DNA from 2 places in the Streptomyces boetiae genome. Region 1 is predicted to be linked to the other one. Evidence: predicted binding sites of a transcription regulator. Region 1 holds the regulator's gene; the other holds the start of a gene.
The links. The regulator HrcA, encoded in region 1, represses chaperone genes, less so after heat shock. The targets are predictions, from matches to a motif close to TTNGCACTCNGNNNNNCNGAGTGCNAA.
Positions count from the first base shown of each region.

Region 2: a site for HrcA is predicted at 2,234-2,260, ahead of RM780_RS20515 (FmdB family zinc ribbon protein). Genes of this name have one in related genera too.

Region 1 is NZ_JAVREN010000012.1:16,604-24,166, forward strand. It holds gene RM780_RS10875 (histidine triad nucleotide-binding protein) at 1-122, opposite strand, end outside; gene RM780_RS10880 (sodium-dependent transporter) at 313-1,854, shown strand; gene RM780_RS10885 (methionine/alanine import family NSS transporter small subunit) at 1,854-1,970, shown strand; gene RM780_RS10890 (16S rRNA (uracil(1498)-N(3))-methyltransferase) at 2,047-2,796, opposite strand; gene dnaJ (molecular chaperone DnaJ) at 2,829-3,968, opposite strand; gene hrcA (heat-inducible transcriptional repressor HrcA) at 3,969-4,985, opposite strand; gene RM780_RS10905 (MBL fold metallo-hydrolase) at 5,160-5,972, shown strand; gene RM780_RS10910 (DUF3097 domain-containing protein) at 5,986-6,816, shown strand; gene hemW (radical SAM family heme chaperone HemW) at 6,874-7,563, shown strand, end outside.
Region 2 is NZ_JAVREN010000035.1:4,902-12,464, reverse strand. It holds gene RM780_RS20525 (RcpC/CpaB family pilus assembly protein) at 240-896, opposite strand; gene RM780_RS20520 (S-methyl-5'-thioadenosine phosphorylase) at 1,018-1,863, opposite strand; gene RM780_RS20515 (FmdB family zinc ribbon protein) at 1,860-2,219, opposite strand; gene RM780_RS20510 (potassium/proton antiporter) at 2,346-3,836, opposite strand; gene RM780_RS20505 (penicillin acylase family protein) at 4,068-6,800, shown strand; gene RM780_RS20500 (5-formyltetrahydrofolate cyclo-ligase) at 6,935-7,563, opposite strand, start outside.

The DNA.
Region 1 (7,563 bases):
GGGGCCTGCGGGTTGATGTCCCGGAAGGCGACGGTCGTTTCCGTCTCCCGGACGATCGTCGCCGGGACATCTCCGGACACGATCTTGCAGAACAGGCAGTCGGGCTGCGGTTCTCCCGCCATCGGTGGCCGGCCTCCTCGTCGCGCGGGCGTACGGGCCGGATGCTATCGCCTCACGCGGCCCGTGCCGCACCCGGTGCCAGAGCGGGTGGGGGCTGGTAACCTGCGGCGCGCCCGTATGCGGGAGCAATCTACGCCCGTATACCGCGTCGCTCGCCAACCCCTCCGCACACAGCTCAAGGACGTTCCGCCTATGACGACAGAGCCGAAGAGAGAACAGTGGGGAAGCCGGACCGGGTTCATCATGGCCGCCGTCGGATCGGCCATCGGCCTGGGCAACATCTGGCGTTTCCCGGCCGTCACCTATGAGAACGGCGGCGGGGCGTTCATCCTGCCGTACCTCGCCGCGCTGCTGACGGCCGGTATCCCGCTGCTGATCCTCGAATACACCATCGGCCGCAAGTACCGCTCCTCGCCGCCCGGCGCCACCCGGCTGCTGCGGCGGCCCGCCGAGGCCATCGGCTGGTGGACGGTGGCCATCTGCTTCGTGATCGCGGCCTACTACGCGGCCATCCTGGCCTGGGCCGTCCGGTACATCGGCTTCTCCTTCGACCAGTCCTGGGGGGAGGACCCGGAGGCGTTCCTGCTGAACGACTTCCTCCAGGTCTCGGCCGACCCGGGCGACGTGAGCACCTTCGTGCCCGGCGTGGCCTGGCCGCTGATCGGGGTCTGGATCGCGGCCCTGGTGGTCCTCTACCTGGGCGTGCGGCGGGGCATCGAGAAGGCGAACATCATCTTCATCCCGCTGCTGCTGGTGCTCTTCCTGGTGCTGGTGGTCCGGGCCGTCACCCTGGACGGGGCCGACCTCGGCCTGGACGCGCTGTTTAGTCCGGACTGGGACGCCCTGAGCGAGGGCAGCGTGTGGGTCGCCGCCTACGGGCAGATCTTCTTCTCGCTGTCCGTCGGCTTCGGCATCATGATCACCTACGCCTCCTACCTGCGCCGGAAGTCGGACCTGACCGGCTCCGCGCTGGTGGCCGGCTTCGCCAACAGCTCCTTCGAGATCCTGGCGGGCGTCGCGGTCTTCGCCACCCTCGGATTCATGGCCACCAGCGCCGGGGTGCCGGTGGCCGAGGTGGCCTCCAGCGGCGTGGGGCTGGCGTTCATGGCCTTCCCGCAGATCATCTCCGAGATGCCCATGGGCGGCCTGTTCGGGGTGCTGTTCTTCTCCTCGCTGGTCTTCGCGGGGTTCACCTCGCTGATCAGCATCGTGCAGGTCGTCATCGCGGCCGTCGAGGACCGCCTCGGGCTCGCCCGCCGCAAGGCCGTCCTGCTCGTGGGCGGGGCCCTGGCGACGGTGTCCCTGACGCTGTTCTCCAACGGCAGCGGCCTGCACTTCCTGGACGTCTCCGACCACTTCATCAACCAGTACGGCATCGTGCTGGCCGCCCTGGCGCTGGTCGTCACCGTCGCCTGGGTCACCCGGCAGCTTGGCCCGCTCCAGAGGAACGCCGACGCGACCTCGGCCGTCCGGCTCGGCCGGTGGTGGCGGGTGTGCCTGGCCGTGGTCACGCCGCTGATGCTGGTCTGGATGACGGTCAGCGGCTTCCGGGACGAGCTGGAGGAGAACTACGGCGGGTACGAGACGTCGTTCCTGCTGTGGGCGGGCTGGGGCGTGGCCGGGGCCGCGCTGCTCGCGGGGATCCTGCTCTCGCTGGTCCGCTGGCGCCGCACGCCCACCGCCGTACCGGCAGAGGAGCCGGTGTCCCCGGCCGAGCCCGAGAGGAGCCGCTGATGTCCGCAAGCGCCGTCGCGATGATGATCGTGGCCATGACCGTGGTCTGGGGCGGGCTGATCACCGCCGTGTTCCTGCTGCGCCGCCACCCCGAGGAGCGGGAGGACACGGCCTGACCGCTGCCACCTCTCGCGGAACGCCCCCGACGGCGCGCGCCGTCGGGGGCGTCCGCTGCCCGGGGCGTTCGGCGGCTCAGGACCAGCGGCCCGTGCGGCCCAGCAGGAGGGCCGCGGCGGCCGTGCCGGCGGTGGAGGTGCGCAGGACGGTGGGGCCCAGGCGGCAGGGGCGGGCGCCGGCCTCCGCGAAGGCGGCCAGCTCCTGGTCGGTGACGCCGCCCTCGGGGCCGACGATCAGCACGATCCGGCCGCCTGTCGGCAGCGGGGCGGTGGCCAGGGGCTCGGTCGCGGACTCGTGCAGCACGGCGGCGAACGCGGCTCCCGCGACGACGCCCCGCGCCGCCTCCCGGGTGCCGACTGGCTCGGCCACCTCGCAGAACCGCGCGCGCCGGGCCTGCTTCCCCGCCTCGCGCGCCGCCGCCCGCCACTTGGCCAGGGCCCGCTCGCCGCGCTCGCCCTTCCACTGGGTGACGCAGCGGGCCGCGGCCCACGGCACGATCGCGTCCACGCCGGTCTCGGACATGGTCTCCACGGCCAGCTCGCCGCGGTCCCCCTTGGGCAGGGCCTGGACGACGGTCAGCCAGGGGTCGGGCGCGGGCTCGGCGACGGCCTCCTCCACCGCGACGTCCAGGCTGTCCTTCCCCGTGACGGCCGCGACGGTGCCGCGCGCGGCGGTGCCGGCGCCGTCGGTCAGGACGATCTCCTCGCCGGGGCGCAGGCGGCGCACGGTGACGGCGTGCCGCCCCTCGGGGCCGTCCAGGCGCAGCAGGGCGCCGGGGCCGGCGCCGGAGAGGGCGCCGGAGAGGAAGACGGGTGCGGTGCTCACCTCGGGAAGATCCTCGCTGAACCGGCGGCGGCCTAGCGGCCGTTGAAGGCGTCCTTGAGCCGGGAGAACAGGCCCTGCTGCCCGGGCTGGAACTGCCCCATGGGCCGCTCCTCGCCGCGCAGCTTGGCCAGCCGCCGCAGCAGCTCCTCCTGCTCGGGGTCGAGCTTGGAGGGTGTCTGGACCTCCACGTGCACCACGAGGTCGCCCCGGCCGTTGCTGCGCAGGTGCGAGACGCCGCGGCCGTGGAGCGGGATCGACTGGCCGGACTGGGTGCCGGGCCGGATGTCGACCTCCTCCATGCCGTCCAGCGTCTCCAGCGGCACCTTGGTGCCCAGGGCGGCGGCGGTCATGGGCACGGTCACCGTGCAGTGCAGGTCGTCGCCGCGGCGCTGGAAGACGGCGTGCGGCTTCTCGCGGATCTCCACGTACAGGTCGCCGGCGGGGCCGCCGCCGGGGCCGACCTCGCCCTCGCCCGCGAGCTGGATGCGGGTGCCGTTGTCCACACCGGCCGGGATCTTCACGGTCAGCGTGCGGCGGGTGCGGACCCGGCCGTCGCCCGCGCACTCGGGGCATGGAGTGGGCACCACGGTGCCGAAGCCCTGGCACTGGGGGCAGGGCCGGGAGGTCATGACCTGGCCGAGGAAGGACCGCGTCACCTGCGAGACCTCGCCGCGCCCGCGGCACATGTCGCAGGTCTGCGCGGAGGTGCCGGGGGCGGCGCCCTCGCCGTTGCAGGTGCCGCAGACGGTGGCGGTGTCGACCTGGATGTCCTTGGTGGTGCCGAAGGCGGCCTCGTTGAGGTCGATCTCCAGCCGGATCATGGCGTCCTGGCCGCGCCGGGTGCGCGACTTCGGGCCGCGCTGGGACGCGGCGCCGAAGAAGGCGTCCATGATGTCCGAGAAGTTCCCGAAGCCGGCGCCGCCGAAGCCCGCGCCCGCGCCCGCCGAGGCGGCGCCGCTCATCGGGTCCCCGCCCAGGTCGTACATCTGCTTCTTCTGCGGGTCGGAGAGCACCTCGTACGCGGTGTTGATCTCCTTGAACCGCTCCTGGGTCTTGGGGTCCGGATTCACGTCCGGATGCAGCTCGCGCGCCAGCCGCCGGAAGGCCTTCTTGATCTCTTCCTGCGAGGCATCGCGTCGCACGCCAAGGATGGCGTAGTAGTCGGCCGCCACTTAGTTCTCCGCGAGAATCTGTCCGACGTAACGTGCCACTGCGCGCACCGCTCCCATCGTTCCGGGGTAGTCCATGCGGGTCGGTCCGACCACGCCGAGCTTTGCGACGGCTTCGTCGCCTGAACCGTAACCGACAGAGACGACCGACGTGGAGGTCAGTCCTTCGTGGTTGTTCTCGTGCCCGATGCGCACGGTCATGCCGGAATCCTTCGCCTCCCCCAGCAGCTTCAGCAGCACCACCTGCTCCTCCAGCGCCTCCAGCACGGGGCGGATGGTGAGCGGGAAGTCCTGCCCGAAGCGGGTGAGGTTGGCCGTGCCGCCGATCATCAGCCGCTCCTCGGTCTCCTCCACCAGCGTCTCCAGAAGGGTGGAGAGAACCGCGGAGACCGTGCCGCGCTCCTCGGCGTCGAAGGAGTCGGGCAGGTCCGCGACCAGCCGCGGCACCTCGGTGAAACGCTCGCCCGCGACGCGGCTGTTCAGCCGGGCGCGCAGCTCGGCCAGCGAGGTCTCCCCGAACGGGGCGAGGCAGTCCACGTGCCGCTGCTCGACCCGCCCGGTGTCGGTGATGAGGACCAGCATCAGGCGGGCCGGGGCCAGCGCGAGCAGCTCGACGTGCCGCACCGTGGAACGGCTGAGCGAGGGGTACTGCACCACGGCGACCTGGCGGGTGAGCTGGGCGAGGAGGCGGACCGTGCGGGCCACCACGTCGTCCAGGTCCACGGCCCCGCCCAGGAAGTTCTGGATGGCGCGGCGCTCGGGGGCGGACAGGGGCTTGACGTCCGCGAGCTTGTCGACGAAGAGGCGGTACCCCTTGTCGGTGGGGACCCGGCCGGCGCTGGTGTGCGGCTGGGCGATGTACCCCTCCTCCTCCAGGGCGGCCATGTCGTTGCGGACCGTGGCCGGGGAGACCTGGAGGTTGTGCCGCTCGGTCAGCGCCTTGGAACCCACCGGCTCCTCCGTGCCGACGTAGTCCTGGACGATGGCCCGCAACACCTCCAGCCTGCGTTCACTGAGCATGTCGCACCTCCCGTCCGGCCGTCCGCCGCTGGCTGCCGCCCTGGCACTCGCGCTCGGGGAGTGCCAGACCCTGCTCCAGTGTACGGCCGGGTAGCACGGCCAGGGAACGAGCGGCGGCAGACTGACATCTCCCGCAGCACCTGCCCGCCGGCACCCGTCCGTTAACGTCCGGGCATGGACACGGGCGCGGGGCGCGGGCGGGGCGGTGCGGGCGGGGCCGGGCGGGAGCCCCGTGAGGGGTGGGAGCGGTGGCTTCCGGGCGAAGGCTGGGAGGCGGTGGCGCCCGGGGTGTTCCGGCGGCGGCTGCCCGGCTGGGACGAGACGGTGGGGCTCGTGGCCTCCCCGGGCGGCCTGCTGCTGGTGGACGCGGGCCCCTCGCGTGAGGCGGCCGGGGCCTGGGGGGCGGGCCTGCCGCCGGGTGGCGTGACGCGGCTGGTGGTCACGCACCCGCACTTCGACCACCTGCTGGGCGCGGGGGCGTTCCCGGCGGCCGAGGCGTGGGGGCCGGCGGGGCTCGCGGCGTTCCTGGCCGCGCCGGGGGCGGCCGATCCGGCGGCGGACGGGGCGCGGCACGGCCTGCACCCGGCCGCCGCGGCGGCGGATCTCGCGGCGGCTCGGGAACGCCCGTGGCGGGCGCCGTCGCCGGGGCGCGGGTCGCGCGCGGTGCTGGACCTCGGCGGGGGCCGCGCGGCCGTTCTGGCGGACCTGGGGCCCGCGCACTCCGCGCTGGACCTGGCGGTGCTGGTGCCGGGCACGCCGCCGGTGGTCTTCTGCGGGGACCTGGTCGAGGAGTCCGGGGAGCCGCAGGCCGGGCCGGACGCGAGCCCGGAGCGCTGGCCCGCGGCGCTGGACGCCCTGCTGGCGCTGGGCGGCCCCGAGGCCCGGTACGTGCCGGGCCACGGGGCGGTGGTGGGCGCCGCGTTCGTCCGCGCCCAGCGGGAGGAGCTGGCCGGCCGGTTCGGCGTACCGCCGCGCCCCGGCCCGTGATCGAATGGGCGGCATGCGCAGCCGGTACGACGACCCCGACCTGACGCCGCCGTGGAAGCGCTCCCGGCCCGTGCCCGAGGTGCCCGCCGAGCCCGGCCTGGTGGTCGAGGAGGTCGCCACCGGCTTCTGCGGCGCGGTGGTGGGCTGCGAGGCGGCCGTGGTCACGCTGGAGGACCGCTTCGGCAAGCACCGGGCGTTCCCGCTCCGGCCGCGCGGCTTCCTGCTGGAGGGCAGGCCCGTCACCCTGGTCCGCCCGGCCCGGGGCGGCGGCGCGGCGGGCCCGGCGCGCACGGCCTCCGGCTCGGTGGCCGTGCCGGGTGCCCGCGCGCGGGTGGCGCGCGCCGGGCGCATCTATGTGGAGGGGCGGCACGACGCGGAGCTGGTCGAGAAGGTGTGGGGCGACGACCTGCGGGTGGAGGGGGTCGTCGTGGAGTACCTGGCGGGCGTGGACGACCTGCCGTCCGTGGTGCGGGAGTTCGGGCCCTCGCCGCGCGCCCGGCTGGGCGTGCTGGTGGACCACCTGGTGCCCGGCTCCAAGGAGTCGCGGATCGCGGCGGAGGTCTCCCACCCGGACGTGCTGATCGTCGGGCACCCCTTCGTCGACGTCTGGGCCGCGGTGAAGCCGGCCGCGCTGGGCCTGCGCGCCTGGCCGGACGTTCCCCGGGGGCAGGACTGGAAGACGGGGGTGTGCCGGGCGCTGGGCTGGCCCGCGAACACGGGTGCCGCGTGGCAGCGCATCCTGGCGGCCGTCCGGGACTACCGGGATCTTGAGCCCGCCCTCCTCGGCCCGGTGGAGCACCTGATCGACCACGTCACGGTCGGCGGCCCGGCCGGGCCGGTCTGAGGCGCGGGCCTTCCGCGCCGGGGCCGGGCCCGCGCGCGGATGGCCGACACTGGGGGTATGCCCTCCACCCTTCCCGACGGCGAGCCGGTGCCCGCGGACGGCGCGCTGCCGCCCTCCGCGACCGCCGGGGCCGCCGCCCGGCCGCTCGCGTTCTACCTGCACGTCCCCTTCTGCGCCTCCCGCTGCGGGTACTGCGACTTCAACACGTACACCGCGGCCGAGCTGGGCGGGCCCGGCAGCGGGGGCGTCGGGCGGGAGGGGTACGCCGAGCTGGTGGAGGCCGAGATCCGGCTGGCCCGCAAGGCCCTGGGCGACGACCCGCGCCCCGCCTCCACCGTCTTCGTCGGCGGCGGAACGCCCACGCTGCTGCCGCCGGACGGCCTGGCGCGGATGCTGGACGCGATCCGCGGCGAGTTCGGGCTGGCGCCGGACGCCGAGGTCACCACCGAGGCCAACCCCGAGTCGGTCACCCCCGCCTCCCTGGCGGCGCTGCGGGAGGCGGGCTTCACCCGGATCTCCTTCGGGATGCAGAGCGCGCGCCCGCACGTCCTGGCCGTGCTGGAGCGGGCGCACGCGCCGGGGCGCCCGGAGGCGTGCGTGGCCGAGGCGCGCGCGGCCGGCTTCGAACACGTGAACCTCGACCTGATCCACGGCACCCCCGGCGAGACCGACGCCGACTGGCGGGCCTCGCTGGAGGCCGCGATCGGGGCCGGGCCCGACCACGTCTCGGCGTACTCGCTGATCGTG
Region 2 (7,563 bases), on a different contig from region 1:
GTCTGCCGGGCCCCGGTCAGGACTCCGCCCTTCTCCTCGCTCGTCTCGCTCGCTGTTCTGCCCTCGCCCACCACTGTGCCTTTCGCTTGCCTCTGCCGTTCTGCTCCGTGTGCGCGGGACACGCTGACGCAGGGAGGGCGGGGCTGTCCAATCGGGTGAATCCTTTCGCGTGACCTGTAGAACTCCCGCGCGCGGGATCGGCGGAAGCAGCGGGGGAGGCAGCGTGCGCCGCCACGAAATCACCACCGGACCACCGCCAATTCGGCCACGGCCGCGGCGCCGGCCAGCCTCGCGGCGGCCTGGGGCGGGACGGTCAGGACCACCAGCGCCCCGCCGTCCACATCCGGAAGGCTGCCGTCCGGGCCGGGCGCCCCGGCGCCGGCGGGCACCTCGGCAACCCGGGCGCGGCGGGCGACCACCCGGGCCTCCGGGGGCGTGCGCCCGTCGCCCTCGCGGGCGGCGGCCAGCACATCCACCCGGTCTCCCGGCCGCAGCAGGCGGGCGGCGCCCGCGTCGGCGATCCGCACGGGCGCGGCGACCAGCTCGGCCGCCCGGGAGGCGCCGGCGGTCCGGGGCGCCGGACCCTCCCGGGCGGCTGCCGCCGCCTCCGCGCCCCCGGGCCCGGGGCCGCCGCGCGGGAGTCCGGGCGGAAGGGCCAGGGCCAGGGCCGCGGCGGCGAGCGCGAGGGCGGCCAGCGGGCCTCTGCGCCTGCGCAGGATCCGCCGCAGCCGGTGCCGCCCGCCGCGCGGGCGGACGGGGGCGAACGCCGGCACGGCCGGGCCGTAGGGACCGGGCGGGCCGGGGAAGTCGCCCGGGCGGGGCAGGCCCGGGGCGGGGGCGGCGGCCCAGCCGGGCCGCGAGGGGACGGCGGGGCCGGGGAGGGAGATGCGATGCATGCGCACCACCGTGCCCGCTTCCGCCGCATCCCGCTGGAGCCTGTGGACAACCCACCGCCTGTGGATAACTCCGCCGCTCGATGGGGTGAGGCCGCGCCGGGGAGGTGCGAGGCGGCCGGGGTCAGGGCAGGACGATGCCGGGGTTCTGACCGGCCAGGGCCGACGCGCACAGGCAGTCGCGGTCCACCGGCAGGCGCCCCACCACGTCGAAGAGGACCTCACGGAGGCGGCCGATGTTCTGTCCGAAGACTTCCAGCACCTCGATGTGCGAGACGCCCTCGCCGACCTCGGCGCCGGCGTCGAGATCGGTCACGAGGGAGAGGGTGGTGTAGCACAGCTCCAGCTCGCGGGCGAGGATCGCCTCGGGGTGACCGGTCATGCCGACGACCGCCCAGCCCTGGGCGGCGTGCCAGCGGGACTCGGCGCGGGTGGAGAAGCGCGGCCCCTCGATGACGCACATGGTGCCGCCGTCCACGGCCTCCCAGCCGTGCTCGCGGGCGGCCGAGAGCGCGGCGCGGCGCCCGGCGGGGCAGTAGGGGTCGGCGAAGGTGACGTGCACCACGTTCGGCTGCTCGCCGTCGGGGCGCCGCACGCCGTCGTAGTAGGACTGCGGGCGGCCCTTGGTGCGGTCCACGAGCTGGTCGGGCACCAGGAGCGTCCCCGGCCCGTACTCGGGGCGCAGGCCGCCCACGGCGCAGGGCCCGAGCACCTGGCGGACGCCGAGGGAGCGCAGGGCCCAGAGGTTGGCGCGGTAGTTGATGCGGTGCGGCGGCAGGTGGTGGCCGCGGCCGTGCCGGGGCAGGAACGCCACCTGCCGCCCGGCGACCTCGCCGAGGAACAGCGCGTCGCTGGGCGGGCCGTAGGGCGTCTCGACGGTGACCTCGGTGACGTCGGACAGGAAGGAGTAGAACCCCGAGCCGCCGATGACGCCGATCTCGGCCCGCCGCCCCTCGGCGGCCTCGGTCATGCGGCCGAGGCGGCGGTGCCCGTGCTCGCCTTGGACGAGGAGGACGAGGGAGACGGCGAGGACGACGAAGACGAGGAGGACTCCGTGGACGACGACGAGGAGGTGGAGGAGGACGAGCCCTCGGAAGACTTCTTCTCGCTCGCCTTGGAGCCCGAGGCCGGGCTGCTGGAGGAGGAGGCGCTGCGGCTGTCGTTGCGGTAGAAGCCGGAGCCCTTGAAGACGATGCCGACCGCCGAGAACACCTTCTTCAGGCGGCCCTGGCAGTTGGGGCAGACGGTCAGGGCGTCGTCCGAGAACTTCTGCACCACTTCCAGGCCCTCGTGGCACTCGGTGCACTGATACTGATACGTCGGCACGTCATCCTCCTGGGCTGGCACTCCCGGTCGTGGAGTGCTAACGACGGTCCATCGTGCAACATTCCGGCCCCCGAAGTCCACTGCTCCGCCCCGCCCGCTGCCTCACACCGGGCCGCGGGGGCGGGCTCACTGGCCGGGCCGGCGCAGCCCGGTGCTGCCCCCGGCGCCCAGCCACCCGGCCAGCTTGCCGCCCCGCCCGACCGCGATGAGCCGGCGTTCCACCGCGTCGCGGACGGCGTCGGTGGCCACGACGAGCAGTTCGTCCCCGCGGCGCAGCATGGTCGCGGGTCCGGGCACGAAGCTGGTGCCCTCGCGCACCACGAGGGTCACAGCCGCCTGCGCGGGCAGGCGCAGCTCGCGGACCTCCACGCCGTGCATCCGGGAGGCGGCGGGGATGGCGACGGACAGCAGGTGGCCGCCCAGCCGCTCCAGCGGCGCGGACTCGATGTCCACGTCCACGGCCTTCTCGCCGTCGCCCAGGCGCAGCCGCCGCGCCAGCCAGGGCAGCGTAGGCCCCTGGGCGAGGGTGAAGACGACGACGAGCATGAAGACGATGCTGAAGATCCGGTCGCTGTCCTCAACCCCGGCCACCACGGGGATGATCGCCAGCACGATGGGCACCGCCCCGCGCAGCCCGGCCCAGGACAGCAGGGCCTGCTCCCGCCACGGCCTGCGGAACGGCAGCAGCGACAGCACGACGGCCAGCGGCCTGGCCACCAGGGTCAGGGCGGCGCCGACCGCCAGGGCGGGGCCGAGGTTGTCCAGCAGCACGTCCGGGTCGACGAGCAGCCCGAGCAGGACGAAGAGCCCGATCTGCGCCACCCACGCGACGGCGTCCGCGAAGCCGCGGGTGGCGGGCCGGTGCGGCAGCCCGGCATTGCCCAGCACCAGGCCGGCGATGTAGACGGCGAGGAAGCCGCTGCCGTGCAGCAGCGCGGCCCCGGCGTAGGCGACGACGGTCAGGGCCAGGACCGCGATGGGGTACAGGCCGGAGGCGGGCAGGGCGACGCCGCGCAGGCCCAGCACGCCCAGGCGCCCGACGAGCAGCCCCATGGCCAGGCCGACGGCCAGCTCCAGCGCCATCTGCCCGGCCAACAGGTACCACTCGCCGGGCGAGATGTGGGCCTCGGAGAGGGCGACGACGAGGATGACGACGGGCGCGTCGTTGAAGCCGGACTCCGCCTCCAGCGTTCCGGTGACGCGGCGCGGCAGCGGGATGCGGCGCAGCACGGAGAAGACGGCCGCGGCGTCGGTGGAGGAGACGACCGTGCCCATCAGCAGCGCGGCCTGCCAGCCCAGGCCTACGAGGTAGTGGGCCGCGGCGGCCGTGACGCCGACGCTGACGGCGACCCCGAGCGTCGCGAGGACGGCGGCCTCGGGGACGGCGGGCCTGATGTCCCGCCAGCGCGTGCCGAGCCCGCCCTCGGCGAGGATGACCACGAGCGCGGCATAGCCGAGGACCTGGGTCAGCTCGACGTCGCTGAACTCCACGCCCAGCCCGTCCCGGCCCAGCAGCATGCCGATGCCGAGGTAGAGCAGCAGCGAGGGCAGCCCGCTGCGCGAGGTCAGCCGGACCGCGGCGACCGCGACGAGGAGGACCAGGGCGCCCGCGAGCATCAGCTCGTTGAGGCGGTCGACAGTCAGGTGCGCTCCCTTCCAGCGGGTCTGCGGCCGGCGTACGGCGGTTGCCGTCTACAGCTATTATCCGGGCGCCAATTCACGCCGTTTGCGGTGAATTTACCATCATATGAACGCTACGGCCCTGCGGGGTGACTCCCCGTAGGCTCACCTCCCCGGCCGTATGTCTATGGTTGCCTTCATCCGCTCAGCTGCCCTTGAAGGACAGACATGCCCGCCAAGAAGCCCAGGCGACGCGGTCGTCTGATCGTGATCGCGCTCGTTCTGCTGCTCGTGGCCGGCCTCGGCTACGGCGCGTACTGGAGCATCAGTACCGTCCGGGCTTCGTTTCCGCAGGTCTCGGGCGAGATCGCCATCGACGGACTGTCCGCCCCCGTCACCGTGATCCGCGACGACAACGGCATCCCGCAGCTGTACGCGGACACCGCCGAGGACCTCTTCCGCGCCCAGGGCTACGTCCACGCCCAGGACCGCTTCTGGGAGATGGACGTGCGCCGCCACATGACGGCCGGGCGGCTCTCGGAGATGTTCGGCGAGGACCAGGTGGAGACCGACACCTTCCTGCGGACCCTCGGCTGGCACGACGTGGCCCAGCGGGAGTACGACGAACTGCTGTCCGACACCACCCGCGCCTACCTCCAGTCCTACGCGGCCGGGGTCAACGCCTACCTCGCCGAGCGCGACGGCGCCGAGCTGTCGGTCGAGTACGCAGCCCTCGGCTTCCTCAACGACTATTCCCCCGAGGAGTGGACCCCGGTCGACTCGGTGGCCTGGCTGAAGGCCATGGCCTGGGACCTGCGCGGCAACATGCAGGACGAGATCGACCGCTCGCTGCTCGCCGAGCGCCTCAGCCCCGAGGAGATCGAGCAGCTCTACCCCGACTACCCCTACGACCGGAACCCGCCGATCGTCGCGGGCGGGGGCGGCGGCACCGAGCTGCCCCCGGGCCAGTCCCTCCCGCCCGGCCAGGGCGACGGCCTGCCCGAGGACCCCGGCGGCGCCGAGGGCGCGGCCCTGGAGAACGCCGCCGCCCAGCTCGCCTCCGTCTCCGAGACGCTGGACGACATCCCGGCGCTCCTGGGCACCAACGGCAGCGGCATCGGCTCCAACTCCTGGGTGATCTCCGGGGAGTACACCACCACCGGCGAGCCGCTGCTGGCCAACGATCCGCACCTGTCGCCCTCGCTGCCCGGCATCTGGTACCAGATGGGCCTGCACTGCAACGAGGTCAGCGCTCAGTGCCCCTTCGACGTCTCCGGGTTCACCTTCTCGGGCATGCCCGGCGTCGTCATCGGCCACAACCAGTCCATCGCCTGGGGCCTGACCAACCTCGGCGCCGACGTGACCGACCTCCGCCTGGAAACGCTCGACAACGGCAACTATCTGCGCGACGGCGAGCAGGTCCCGTACACCACCCGGACCGAGACGATCAACGTCGCCGGCGGCGAGCCCCGCGAGATCACCGTCCGCTCCACCGACAACGGCCCCGTCATCTCCGACCGCGAGGAGGAGTTCGCGGAGGTCGGCGACAGCGCCCCCGTCGACCCCTCCGCCCCCGACCGCGGCGAGGGCTACGCCGTCTCCCTCAGCTGGACCGCCCTCATCCCCTCCCGCACCATGGACGCCGTCTTCCAGCTCAACACGGCGAGCGGCTGGGAGGAGTTCCGGGCCGCGGCCCGCAATTTCGCCGTCCCCTCCCAGAACCTCATCTACGCCGACACCTCCGGCAACATCGGCTACCAGGCCCCCGGCATGATCCCCGTCCGCAACCAGGGCGACGGCCGCTACCCCAGCCCCGGCTGGGACTCCGCCTACGACTGGGCCGGGTTCATCCCGCAGGAGGACCTGCCCTGGGAGCTGAACCCCGAGCGCGGCTACATCGTCACCGCCAACCAGGCCGTCACCTCCCCCGACTACGGCTACGCCCTGACCGAGGACTGGAGTTACGGCACCCGCAGCCGCCGCGTCGAGGACCTGATCCGCGACACCATCGACGACGGCGGCCGCATCTCCATGACCGACATGCGCACCATCCAGCTCGACAACAGCAACGAGATGGCCGCCGAGCTGGTCCCCCGCCTGCTGGACATCGAGATCACCGACCCCTACATCCGCGAGGCTCAGGAGCTGCTGGAGGGCTGGGACTACAGCCAGGACGCCGACTCCCCGGCCGCCGCCTACTACAACGCCGTCTGGCGCAACCTGCTCCAGCTCGCGTTCGGCAATAAGCTCCCCAACGAGCTGCGCGTCGAGGGCCAGTGTCTGCGCGTCCCGCCCGCCGACGAGTCGCAGCCGCTGGAGAACCCCGACGGCGAGGACCGTCTGGTGACCGAGTGCGGCGAGCGTTCCCCCGGCACGGCCCAGCCGGACGGCGGGGACCGGTGGTTCGAGGTGGTCCGCGGCATCCTCGACGACGAGGACAACGCCTGGTGGCAGGCCCCGGCCACCGCCGACCAGCCCGCGGCCGACACCCGCGACGAGCTGCTGGCGCGGGCCATGCGCGACGCCCGCTGGGAGCTGACCGCCGAGCTGGGCAAGGACATCGGCACCTGGAGCTGGGGCCGCCTGCACCGCCTGATGCTCAACAACCAGACTCTCGGCACGGAGGGCCCCGGGCCCGTGCAGTGGCTGCTCAACCGCGGCCCGTGGAACCTCTCCGGCGGCACCGACGCCGTGGACGCCACGGGCTGGAACGCGGCCGGCGGCTACGAGATCACCTGGGTCCCGTCGATGCGGATGATCGTCAGCCTCGCCGACTTCGACGACTCCCTGTGGATCAACCTCACCGGCGCCTCGGGCCACGCGTACCACGCCCACTACACCGACCAGACCAGCCTGTGGGCGAACGGCGAGTACCTGCCGTGGGCCTACGGCCGCGAGGCGGTGGAGGAGCGGGGGCGGAACACGCTCACCCTGACGCCGCGCCAGGCACCGGCGGATTGACCGGCACCGGCAACGCCCGCGCCCCGGCCCCGGCCCCGGCCCCGGCCGCGGCCCCGGAAGGGTCAACGCCCGGGGCCGGCCGCATCGCGCCCGGACCGGGGACCCCGTCCGGGCCCGCGAGCGGGACGGGGACCTCAGTCCGCCCCGCGCCGACGTTCCGCCACCGCAGGGAAGCGGTGAACGCCCTCCGGCGTCAGCGCCGCGTGCACCGGCCGGTCGTGCGGCTGACGGGGCAGGTCGGCGTCCACGACCTCGTGCCCGTAGACCACCGCGACCAGCGCCGGCTCAGCCCCCGCCGCCTCAAGACGGGCCAGCGCCCGGTCGTACGACCCGCCGCCCCGCCCCAGGCGCACCCCACGCCGGTCCACCGCCAGGCCCGGCAGCAGCACCACGTCCGCCCCGGTCACCGCCCCGGGCCCCAGGCGCGGCCCGCCCGGCTCCAGCAGCCGGGTCCGGCCGCCGCGCTCGGACTCCACCAGACGGCCGGGCCCCTCGTACGCGGCCCAGTCCAGGTCGTCGTCCGGCAGCAGCACCGGCAGCAGCAGGCGAACGCCACGCCCGCGCAGGGCGTTGAGCAGCGGGAGCGTTCCCGGCTCGCGGCCCACCGAGACGTACGCGGCGACCGTGCGCGCGGACTCGCCCGGGCTGCCGGGCTCCCCCGGCCCCACCAGCTCCGGAAGCTCCAGGGCGCGCCGGGCCAGCGCCTCGGCCGCCGCCTTCACCTCCTCGTCCGCCATGGCCGCCCGCACGGCCATCAGATCCC